2 regions of the Serratia sp. PL7 genome follow, and region 2 is predicted to be linked to the other one. Evidence: riboswitches for the same ligand, from Rfam matches in the RefSeq annotation. Region 2 holds a riboswitch; the other holds the start of a gene.
What was found. Region 2 has a riboswitch for molybdenum cofactor ahead of moaA (GTP 3',8-cyclase MoaA). Riboswitches for the same ligand answer to the same signal wherever they lie in the genome.
Positions count from the first base shown of each region.

Region 1: it holds a riboswitch for molybdenum cofactor, as region 2 does, so the genes downstream of both, moaA (GTP 3',8-cyclase MoaA) here and moaA (GTP 3',8-cyclase MoaA) in region 2, are expected to answer to the same signal.

Region 1 covers NZ_CAMFLB010000005.1:248,090-253,119, reverse strand. Annotated here, with positions in the region: gene uvrB (excinuclease ABC subunit UvrB) at 1-1,366, shown strand, start outside; gene N6G83_RS23480 (VF530 family DNA-binding protein) at 1,469-1,714, shown strand; gene yvcK (uridine diphosphate-N-acetylglucosamine-binding protein YvcK) at 1,711-2,628, opposite strand; molybdenum cofactor riboswitch at 2,892-3,034, shown strand; gene moaA (GTP 3',8-cyclase MoaA) at 3,025-4,008, shown strand; gene moaB (molybdenum cofactor biosynthesis protein B) at 4,128-4,640, shown strand; gene moaC (cyclic pyranopterin monophosphate synthase MoaC) at 4,644-5,030, shown strand, end outside.
Region 2 covers NZ_CAMFLB010000001.1:2,543,410-2,548,439, reverse strand. Annotated here, with positions in the region: gene uvrB (excinuclease ABC subunit UvrB) at 1-592, shown strand, start outside; gene N6G83_RS12360 (VF530 family DNA-binding protein) at 693-959, shown strand; gene yvcK (uridine diphosphate-N-acetylglucosamine-binding protein YvcK) at 966-1,883, opposite strand; molybdenum cofactor riboswitch at 2,144-2,288, shown strand; gene moaA (GTP 3',8-cyclase MoaA) at 2,275-3,261, shown strand; gene moaB (molybdenum cofactor biosynthesis protein B) at 3,286-3,801, shown strand; gene moaC (cyclic pyranopterin monophosphate synthase MoaC) at 3,805-4,284, shown strand; gene moaD (molybdopterin synthase sulfur carrier subunit) at 4,281-4,526, shown strand; gene moaE (molybdopterin synthase catalytic subunit MoaE) at 4,529-4,996, shown strand.

The sequences.
Region 1 (5,030 bases), on a different contig from region 2:
GTTCGACGAAGAGGTCGAACGCCTGTCGCTGTTCGATCCGCTAACCGGCCAGATTGAGCAGGTGGTGCCACGCTTTACCATTTACCCCAAATCTCACTACGTTACCCCGCGTGAACGTATCGTGCAGGCGATGGAAGAGATCAAGGTGGAACTGGCCCAGCGGCGTAAAGTGCTGCTGGAAAACAACAAGCTGTTGGAAGAACAGCGGTTGACGCAGCGTACCCAGTTCGATCTGGAAATGATGAACGAGCTGGGTTACTGCTCCGGTATCGAAAACTACTCGCGCTATCTTTCCGGGCGCGGTGAGGGCGAGCCACCGCCAACCCTGTTCGACTACCTGCCCGCAGACGGATTGCTGGTGGTGGATGAATCCCACGTCACCATCCCGCAGATCGGCGGTATGTTCAAAGGCGACCGCTCGCGTAAAGAGACGCTGGTGGAGTACGGCTTCCGTTTGCCTTCGGCGCTGGATAACCGGCCGATGCGTTTTGAAGAGTTTGCCGCTGCGGCACCGCAAACTATCTACGTGTCCGCCACGCCGGGCAAATATGAGCTGGAGAAATCCGGCGGCGATATTATCGATCAGGTGGTGCGCCCAACCGGCCTGCTGGATCCGATCGTCGAAGTGCGCCCGGTCACTACTCAGGTGGACGATCTGCTTTCCGAGATCCGCAAGCGCGTGGCCATCAACGAGCGCGTACTGGTCACCACGTTGACCAAGCGTATGGCAGAAGACCTGACGGAATACCTGGAAGAGCACGGGGAGCGGGTGCGTTATCTGCACTCGGACATCGATACGGTAGAACGTGTCGAAATCATCCGTGATTTGCGCCTGGGCGAGTTTGACGTGCTGGTGGGTATCAACCTGTTAAGGGAAGGCCTGGACATGCCAGAGGTATCGCTGGTGGCGATCCTGGACGCGGACAAGGAAGGGTTCCTGCGTTCTGAGCGCTCACTGATCCAGACCATTGGCCGAGCGGCGCGTAACCTCAACGGTAAAGCGATCCTGTATGGCGACAGGATCACCGACTCCATGGCCAAGGCGATCGGTGAAACCGAACGCCGCCGCGCCAAGCAGCAGGCGCATAACGAAGCCAACGGTATCGTACCTCAGGGCCTGAACAAGAAGGTTTCGGATATTCTGCAACTTGGGCAACCAAGCAGCCGTGGCAAGCACAAAGGGAAGGGTAAAGCGGCAGAGAGCGCGGCGCAATACAAACTGCTCACCCCCAAAGCGCTGGAGCAAAAAATCCAGGAATTGGAGGCACAGATGTATTCTCATGCGCAGAATCTGGAGTTCGAACAGGCCGCTGCGGTGCGTGATGAAATCCACCAACTGCGCGAGCAGTTTATCGCGCTATCATAGTGAACCCAAGGGGCGTGGTATGCGCGCCCCGGTAAATTTTCTTGCCGTATGCCCGTTTGCTGATTAAGGTGTGCGCCCCAAGTATTGAGATGAGTAGCCGCCATGACCGCAACCCCATCCAAAGACCCGTTACACGGCATTACGCTGGAGCAATTGCTGAACAAGCTGGTAGCCCAATATGGCTGGAACGGGCTGGCAGAGCGTATTCGCATTAACTGCTTCAGCAGCGATCCGAGCATCAAATCCAGCCTCAAGTTCTTGCGCCGCACCCCGTGGGCACGCAAGCAGGTGGAAGATCTCTACATCGACAGCGTTAGCGATAATCCTTGGCTCCGTGGTCAAGATTAATCGCGGCTAGCTAGCTGCACCAACGCGGTATCCAGCGCCTGGCGTAATAGCTGGCGATCGTGGCGATACGGGATATCGCTGGCTTCCAGCGGTTGTTGCACCACAATGCGATCCCGCATGGCGCTGGTATCCACCGCCGGGCCAACGATCACCGCGTCAATCATTTTACGGCCAATCTTTTCTTCCATCAGCGTCAGTTTGTCTTGCAGCGTCAGTGCGGCTGCGGCGACGCTCAGTTCGCGGCCCAGGTTACCGATATACACCATATTGGCGCTGCTGCGTCGCAGGGCCTGAGTCAGATCCTCAAGCAGCAACAGTGGCATCAGGCTGGTAAGAAAACTGCCTGGCCCGATCAGGATCAGATCGGCCTGCGCGATCGCCTCAACCGCTTCACGGGTGGCGTGTACCGGCGGGGAGAGCATCAGCTCTTGCGGCATGATCCTTAGCTGGTCGATATTCACTTCACCGTAGACCTGGTGCCCTTCATGATCGTGGGCCATCAGATCGACCGGCTGTTCCGACATCGGGATCAGCGCAGCGTCCACTTTCAGCAGGCTACGTACCAGATTGATCGCCTCCAACGGGCGTACGCTCAGGTGATCCAAGGCCTTTAGCATCAGGTTTCCCAGGTTATGCCCTGCCAACTCCCCGTTGCCGCTAAAACGGTATTCAAACATCGCCGAGGCGACGCTAGGCTCGGTAATCAGCTGATTGAGGCAATTACGGGTGTCACCCCAGGCAATGCCGCCTTCAGAACGGCGGATACGGCCGGTAGAACCGCCGTTATCGGTGGTGGTGACAATGCCGGTCAGGCGAGAACCCAACGAGGACAGTGAAGACATCACACGGCCAAGACCGTGACCACCACCTAATGCCACGACGCGATCAAGATCGGCCAGGGTACGGTTGCGCATAAAATTCCTTAACTCAGGGTAGGTAGACTGCCTGCATAAAGTAGCGGATTTGGCACAAAAACGCGATAAAGAGTGCGATTTGCGTGATTCTGGTCAATTCGCTGGCATAACGGTTGTTTATTATGGTTATCCAGACTTGAGAAGGTGAAAAAACGCTGTATACACAACTATATAGCGTTAATCCACATTGGCTATCGCGGCTGTTTAGCGCTAGAATTCTCAGGAAAACCACGGTTTCGTTCCGGCTACTTGAGGTAGCGGGGATGGGATCAAAACTCCTAGCCTTGGTACCTACGTTGTTCTTTGGAGCGATAGGGTATCTTGGCCGTGGCGAAGTCAGCCACCAGGGTGCAGAGTGGAAACGCTCGCATCTCCCGTATTTGGAAGGTGTTACAGGTGCCGCAACTTATTGATGCTTTTGAGCGCAATTTTTACTATTTGCGCCTATCGATCACCGACGTGTGTAACTTTCGTTGCACCTACTGTCTGCCGGATGGCTATAAACCGAGCGGCAGCCCCAAGGCCTTTCTCTCTCTGGATGAAATTCGGCGCGTCAGCCGTGCCTTTGCCGAACTGGGTACCGAAAAGGTCCGCCTGACCGGCGGTGAGCCTTCTTTACGCCGCGATTTTACCGACATCATTGCCGCCGTGCGCGAAAACCCGGCGATCCGAACCCTGGCTGTGACCACCAACGGCTATCGCCTGGCACGTGATGTTGCCAGTTGGCGTGATGCGGGCCTCACGGCGATTAACGTCAGCGTAGACAGCCTTGATGCGCGCCAGTTTCATGCCATCACCGGCCAGGACAAGTTCCGCCAGGTGATGGAGGGCATCGATGCCGCCTTTACCGCCGGTTACAGCAAGGTAAAGGTGAATGCGGTGCTGATGCGTGATGTCAATCACCAGCAACTGGGCAGCTTCCTTAACTGGATCAAGGATCGGCCAATCCAACTGCGGTTTATCGAACTGATGGAAACCGGTGATGGCAGCGATCTGTTCCGCAAGCACCATGTGTCTGGCGAAGTGATCCGCCTGCAGTTGGAGCAGCAGGGTTGGCAGCGCCAAGTTCGTGGCCGCAGTGATGGCCCGGCGCAGGTATTCAGCCACCCGGATTATCAGGGCGAGATAGGGCTGATCATGCCGTACGAAAAAGATTTCTGCGCCAGTTGCAACCGCCTGCGGGTTTCCGCCATTGGCAATCTGCATTTGTGCCTGTTTGGTGAGCAAGGGATTACCCTGCGCGATCTGCTGGCGGATGACGGCCAGTTGGAACAGCTGAAAATGCGCATTCAAAGCGGGCTGCAAACCAAAAAGCAGACCCACTTCCTGCATCAGGGCAATAGCGGTCTCACGCAGAACCTCTCGTTTATCGGCGGTTGATACGATTTCCTGTAGCAATGGGGAACGTCAGATGATGAATACCAGCTCGAACGGTCCCCCTCTCACTAAAGGAGAGGGTTAGGGTGAGGGGCCATCGACAATCAGGAGCACAACACACAATGAGCCAAACCAGCAGTGAATTTATTGCGGCAAAGATTGCCATTTTGACCGTTTCGGATCGCCGCACTGAAGCGGAAGATACCTCCGGGCAATATCTACAAGAAGCCGCGCAGGAAACCGGCCATCAGGTGGTGGCACGTGCCCTGGTCAAAGACAATATTTATCAGATCCGTGCGCAGGTTTCCGCATGGATTGCCAGCGATGACGTGCAGGCCGTGTTGATTAACGGCGGCACCGGCTTTACCTCCGGGGACAATACGCCAGAAGCGTTATTGCCGCTGTTTGACCGTGAAGTGGAAGGGTTTGGCGAACTGTTCCGCATGGTGTCATACGAAGAGATCGGCACCGCGACCATCCAGTCCCGCGCTTTGGCCGGTATTGCCAATCAGACGGTGATCTTCGCCATGCCGGGTTCCACCCGCGCCTGTCGCACCGCCTGGGAACGTATTATTGAAGAACAGTTGGACGCGCGCCATCGCCCGTGCAACTTCTTACCCCATTTAAAGAAATAATCTATGACGCAGCTAACCCACATTAACGCCGCTGGCGAGGCCCATATGGTCGATGTCTCTGCCAAAGCGGAGACGGTACGTGAAGCCCGTGCCGAGGCTTTTGTAGAAATGCAGGCGGCAACGCTGGCGATGATTATCGACGGCAGCCACCATAAAGGCGACGTATTTGCCACGGCACGTATTGCCGGAATTCAAGCGGCGAAGCGCACCTGGGAACTGATCCCTCTTTGCCATCCGTTGATGTTAAGCAAGGTGGAAGTACAGCTCGAAGCGCAGCCGGAATTTAACCGCGTGCGTATCGAAACCTGCTGCCGTTTGACCGGTAAAACCGGGGTTGAAATGGAGGCGTTGACTGCCGCTTCGGTGGCCGCACTCACCATCTACGACATG
Region 2 (5,030 bases):
CTACCTGCACTCGGACATCGATACCGTGGAACGGGTCGAAATCATCCGTGACCTGCGTCTGGGCGAGTTCGACGTGCTGGTGGGCATCAACCTGTTGCGTGAGGGGCTCGACATGCCTGAGGTGTCGCTGGTGGCGATTCTGGACGCCGACAAGGAAGGCTTCCTGCGTTCCGAGCGTTCGCTGATCCAGACCATCGGCCGCGCGGCGCGTAACCTGAACGGCAAGGCGATCCTGTATGGCGATCGCATCACCGATTCGATGGCCAAGGCGATCGGTGAAACCGAGCGGCGCCGCGCCAAGCAGCAGGCCTACAACGAAGCCAACGGCATCGTGCCGCAGGGGCTGAACAAGAAGATCGGCGACATTCTGCAGATCGGCCAACCGGTCAACCGCACCAAGAGCAAAGGCAAGGGCAAGGCGGTGGAGGGCGGCGCTCAGCTGCAGAACCTCACGCCGAAAGCGCTGGATCAGAAAATTCGCGATCTGGAAGCGCAGATGTACACCCACGCGCAAAACCTGGAGTTCGAGCAGGCGGCTGCGCTGCGCGACGAAATCCACCAGCTGCGCGAGCAGTTCATCGCGATTTCCTGACCGTTGGACGGCGCCCGCGCCGTGGGCGTCAAAATTCCTTGTCGGCCGCGCCAAAGCTGTTATGGTGTGCGGCCCGATTTGACCACGAAGAGTACCGAACATGAGCCAACACCAGTCTAAAGACCCGCTGCACGGCGTAACGCTGGAGCAACTGCTGAATAAACTGGTGGATCACTACGGTTGGTCCGAACTGGGCGCGCGCATTCGCATCAACTGCTTCCGCAGCGATCCGAGCATCAAGTCCAGCCTGAAGTTTTTGCGTCGCACGCCCTGGGCGCGCAAAGAGGTGGAAGATCTGTATATCGATATGGTCAGCCATCCCGCCCCAGCCAGCGATAATCCCTGGCTGCGCGGGCGAGACGGTTAAATTCGGTCAGCGGCGCGCGGCCAGCTCCACCAGCGCGTGATCCAGCGCCTGGCGCAGCAGCTGGCGATCGTGGCGGTAGGGGATGTCGCTCGCTTCCAGCGGTTGCTGAATCACCACCCGATCCTGCACTTCACTGGCATCCACCGCCGGGCCGACGATCAGCGCATCGATCATCCGGCGGCCGATCTTCTCTTCCATCAGCGTCAGCTTATCCTTTAACGACAGCGCCGCGGCGGCCACGCTCAGCTCGCGGCCGAGGTTGCCGATATAGATCATGCTGGCGCTGCTGCGGCGCAGCGCCTGGGTGAGATCGTCCAGCAGCAGCAGTGGCATCAGGCTGGTGAGGAAGCTGCCCGGCCCGATCAGGATCACGTCGGCCTGTGCGATGGCGTCCAGCGCTTCGCGCGTGGCGTTGACCGGGGGCGACAGCATCAGCTCCTGCGGCATGTGGGCCAGTTGATCGACATTCACTTCACCGTAAACGTGATTGCCTTCGTGATCGTGCGCCATCAAATCCACCGGCTGCTCCGACATCGGGATCAGCGCCGCGTCCACCTTCAGCAAGCTGCGCACCAGATTGATCGCTTCCAGCGGGCGCACGCTCAGGTGATCCAGCGCTTTCAGCATCAGGTTGCCCAGGTTATGGCCGGCCAGTTCGCCGTTGCCGCTGAAACGGTATTCGAACATCGCCGAGGCGACGCTCGGTTCGGTGATCAGCTGGTTGAGACAGTTGCGGGTATCGCCCCAGGCAATGCCGCCTTCCGAACGGCGGATGCGGCCGGTGGAACCGCCGTTGTCGGTGGTGGTGACGATGCCGGTCAGGCGGGAGCCTAAGGACGACAGGGCCGACATCACACGGCCCAGGCCGTGTCCGCCGCCCAACGCCACCACGCGGTCGAGATCGGCCAGGGTACGATTACGCATAAATTTCCTTACAAAGGGTCTGAACTGCCCGCATAAGGTAGCGGATCCGGCATAAAAACGCGATAAAGAGTGTCATTTGCGTGATTCTGGTCAATTCGTCCACGCAAGCGATGTTTATCATGGTTTACCCGAATAGGCGGCGTCTAAAAACGCTGTATAGAAAATTATATAGCGAATTAACGCGTTGGCTATCGTTGCCGATTAGCGCTAGAATTCTGCTGAAAACCACGGTTTCATTCCGGCTACTCAAGGTAGCGGGAAGAGAAATCAAACTCCTAGCCCCTGCGCCTACGTTGTTCATCCGGAACGATATGGCGCCTGGGCCGTGGCGAAGTTAGCCACCAGGGTGCAGAGGGGAAACGCTCGCATCTCCCGACTTTGGAAAGGTGTTATGGTACCGCAACTCATTGATGCTTATGAGCGCAAGTTCTATTACCTGCGTTTGTCGATCACCGACGTGTGCAACTTTCGTTGCACCTATTGTCTGCCCGACGGCTACAAGCCGAGCGGCAGCCCGAAAAGCTTCCTGTCGCTGGATGAAATCCGCCGCGTCAGCCGCGCGTTTGCCGAACTGGGCACCGAAAAGGTGCGCCTGACCGGCGGCGAGCCTTCGCTGCGCCGCGATTTTACCGAGATCATCGCCGCCGTGCGGGAAAACCCGGCCATCCGTACCCTGGCGGTCACCACTAACGGCTACCGTCTGGCGCGCGACGTCGCCGCCTGGCGTGACGCCGGTCTGACGGCGATCAACGTCAGCGTCGACAGCCTGGATCCCCGCCAGTTTCACGCCATCACCGGCCAGGACAAGTTCCGCCAGGTGATGGACGGCATCGACGCCGCCTTCAGCGCCGGTTTCAGCAAGGTCAAGGTCAACGCGGTGCTGATGCGCGACGTCAACCACCAGCAACTTGGCGCCTTTCTCGCCTGGATCAAGGATCGGCCGATCCAGCTGCGCTTTATCGAACTGATGGAAACCGGCGAGGGCGGCGAGCTGTTTCGCAAACACCACGTTTCCGGCGAAGTGATTCGCCGGCAGTTGGAGCAGCAGGGCTGGCAGCGCCAGGCGCGCGGCCGCAGCGACGGCCCGGCGCAGGTGTTCAGCCACCCGGACTACCAGGGTGAGGTGGGTCTTATCATGCCGTATGAAAAAGATTTCTGCGCCAGCTGCAACCGGCTGCGCGTTTCTTCCATCGGCAATCTGCACCTGTGTCTGTTCGGCGAGCAGGGGGTGCCTCTGCGCGATCTGCTGGCGGACGACGGCCAGCTCGATGCGCTGAAGGCGCGCATCCAGAGTGGGTTGCTGAGCAAGAAGCAGACCCATTTCCTGCATCAGGGCAACAGCGGGATCACCCAGAACCTGTCGTTTATCGGCGGCTGACAGCCAATAGGAGCTTATTGAACCATGAGCCATGCGAGCAGCGAGTTTATTCCGGCGCATATCGCCATCCTGACCGTGTCCGACAGCCGCGGCGCGGCGGAAGACACCTCCGGCCAATATCTGCAGGACGCGGCGCAGGAAGCCGGCCATCAGGTGGTGGATCGCGCCATCGTCAAAGATGACATTTACCAGATCCGCGCACGGGTTTCCGCGTGGATCGCCGATGACAACGTGCAGGCGGTGCTGATCACCGGCGGCACTGGTTTTACCGCGCGCGACAACACGCCGGAAGCGCTGTTGCCGCTGTTCGACAGAGAGGTGGAAGGGTTCGGCGAACTGTTCCGCATGGTGTCGTACGAAGAGATCGGCACCGCGACGATCCAGTCGCGCGCGCTGGCCGGCCTGGCGAACCGCACGGTGATTTTCGCCATGCCGGGCTCCACCCGCGCCTGCCGCACCGCCTGGGAGCGGATTATCGAAGAGCAGTTGGACGCGCGCCATCGCCCGTGCAACTTCCAGCCCCATTTGAAGAAGCCCTGAGTCATGACACAGCTAACCCACATTAACGCCGCCGGCGAAGCCCATATGGTCGACGTATCCGCCAAGGCCGAAACGGTGCGCGAGGCGCGCGCCGAAGCCTTCGTCGAGATGTTGCCCGCCACGCTGGCGATGATCGTCGACGGCAGCCATCACAAGGGCGACGTGTTCGCCACGGCGCGCATCGCCGGCATTCAGGCGGCCAAACGCACCTGGGAACTGATCCCGCTGTGCCACCCGCTGATGTTGAGCAAAGTCGAAGTGCAGCTAGAGGCGCAAACGGAGCACAGCCGGGTACGCATCGAAACCTGCTGCCGGCTGACCGGCAAAACCGGCGTCGAGATGGAAGCGCTGACCGCCGCCTCGGTGGCGGCATTGACCATCTATGACATGTGCAAAGCGGTACAGAAAGACATGGTGATCGGCCCGGTGCGCCTGCTGGCGAAAAGCGGCGGCAAATCCGGTGATTTTAAGGTGAACGCATGATCGATATTCTTTTCTTCGCGCAGGTGCGCGAACTGGTGGGCACCGGCGCGCTGTCGATGCCGGCGGATTACCCGACCGTCGAGGCGCTGCGCCAGGCGCTGTGTGCGCGCGGCGATCGCTGGGCGCTGGCGCTGGAATCCGGCAAGCTGTTGGCGGCGGTCAATCAGTCGCTGGTGGCGGCGGATCACCCGCTACGCGCCGGCGATGAAGTGGCCTTCTTCCCGCCGGTTACCGGGGGGTAAGCATGGAAAATACCCGCATTCGCGTGGGCGAAGCGCCGTTCAACGTCGGCGATGAGTACCAGTGGCTGGCGCAGTGCGACGCCGATGGCGCGGTGGTGACCTTCACCGGCAAGGTGCGCAACCATAACCTTGGGGACGACGTCAGCGCGCTGACGCTGGAACACTACCCCGGCATGACCGAGAAGGCGCTGGCGGAGATCGTGGCCGAGGCGCGCAGCCGTTGGCCGCTGCAGCGCGTGACGGTGATCCACCGCGTCGGTGCGCTGTATCCCGGCGACGAGATCGTGTTCGTCGGCGTGACCGGCGCACACCGCAGCATGGCGTTCGCCGCCAGCGAATTCATCATGGACTATCTGAAGACCCGCGCCCCATTCTGGAAGCGCGAAGCCACGGGCCAGGGTGATCGTTGGGTGGACGCTCGCGACAGCGATCGCGAGGCCGCGCAACGCTGGCACGACGCGGCTAAATAACGCGTCAACAGCGGAAACAAATCAAGACCTTTGC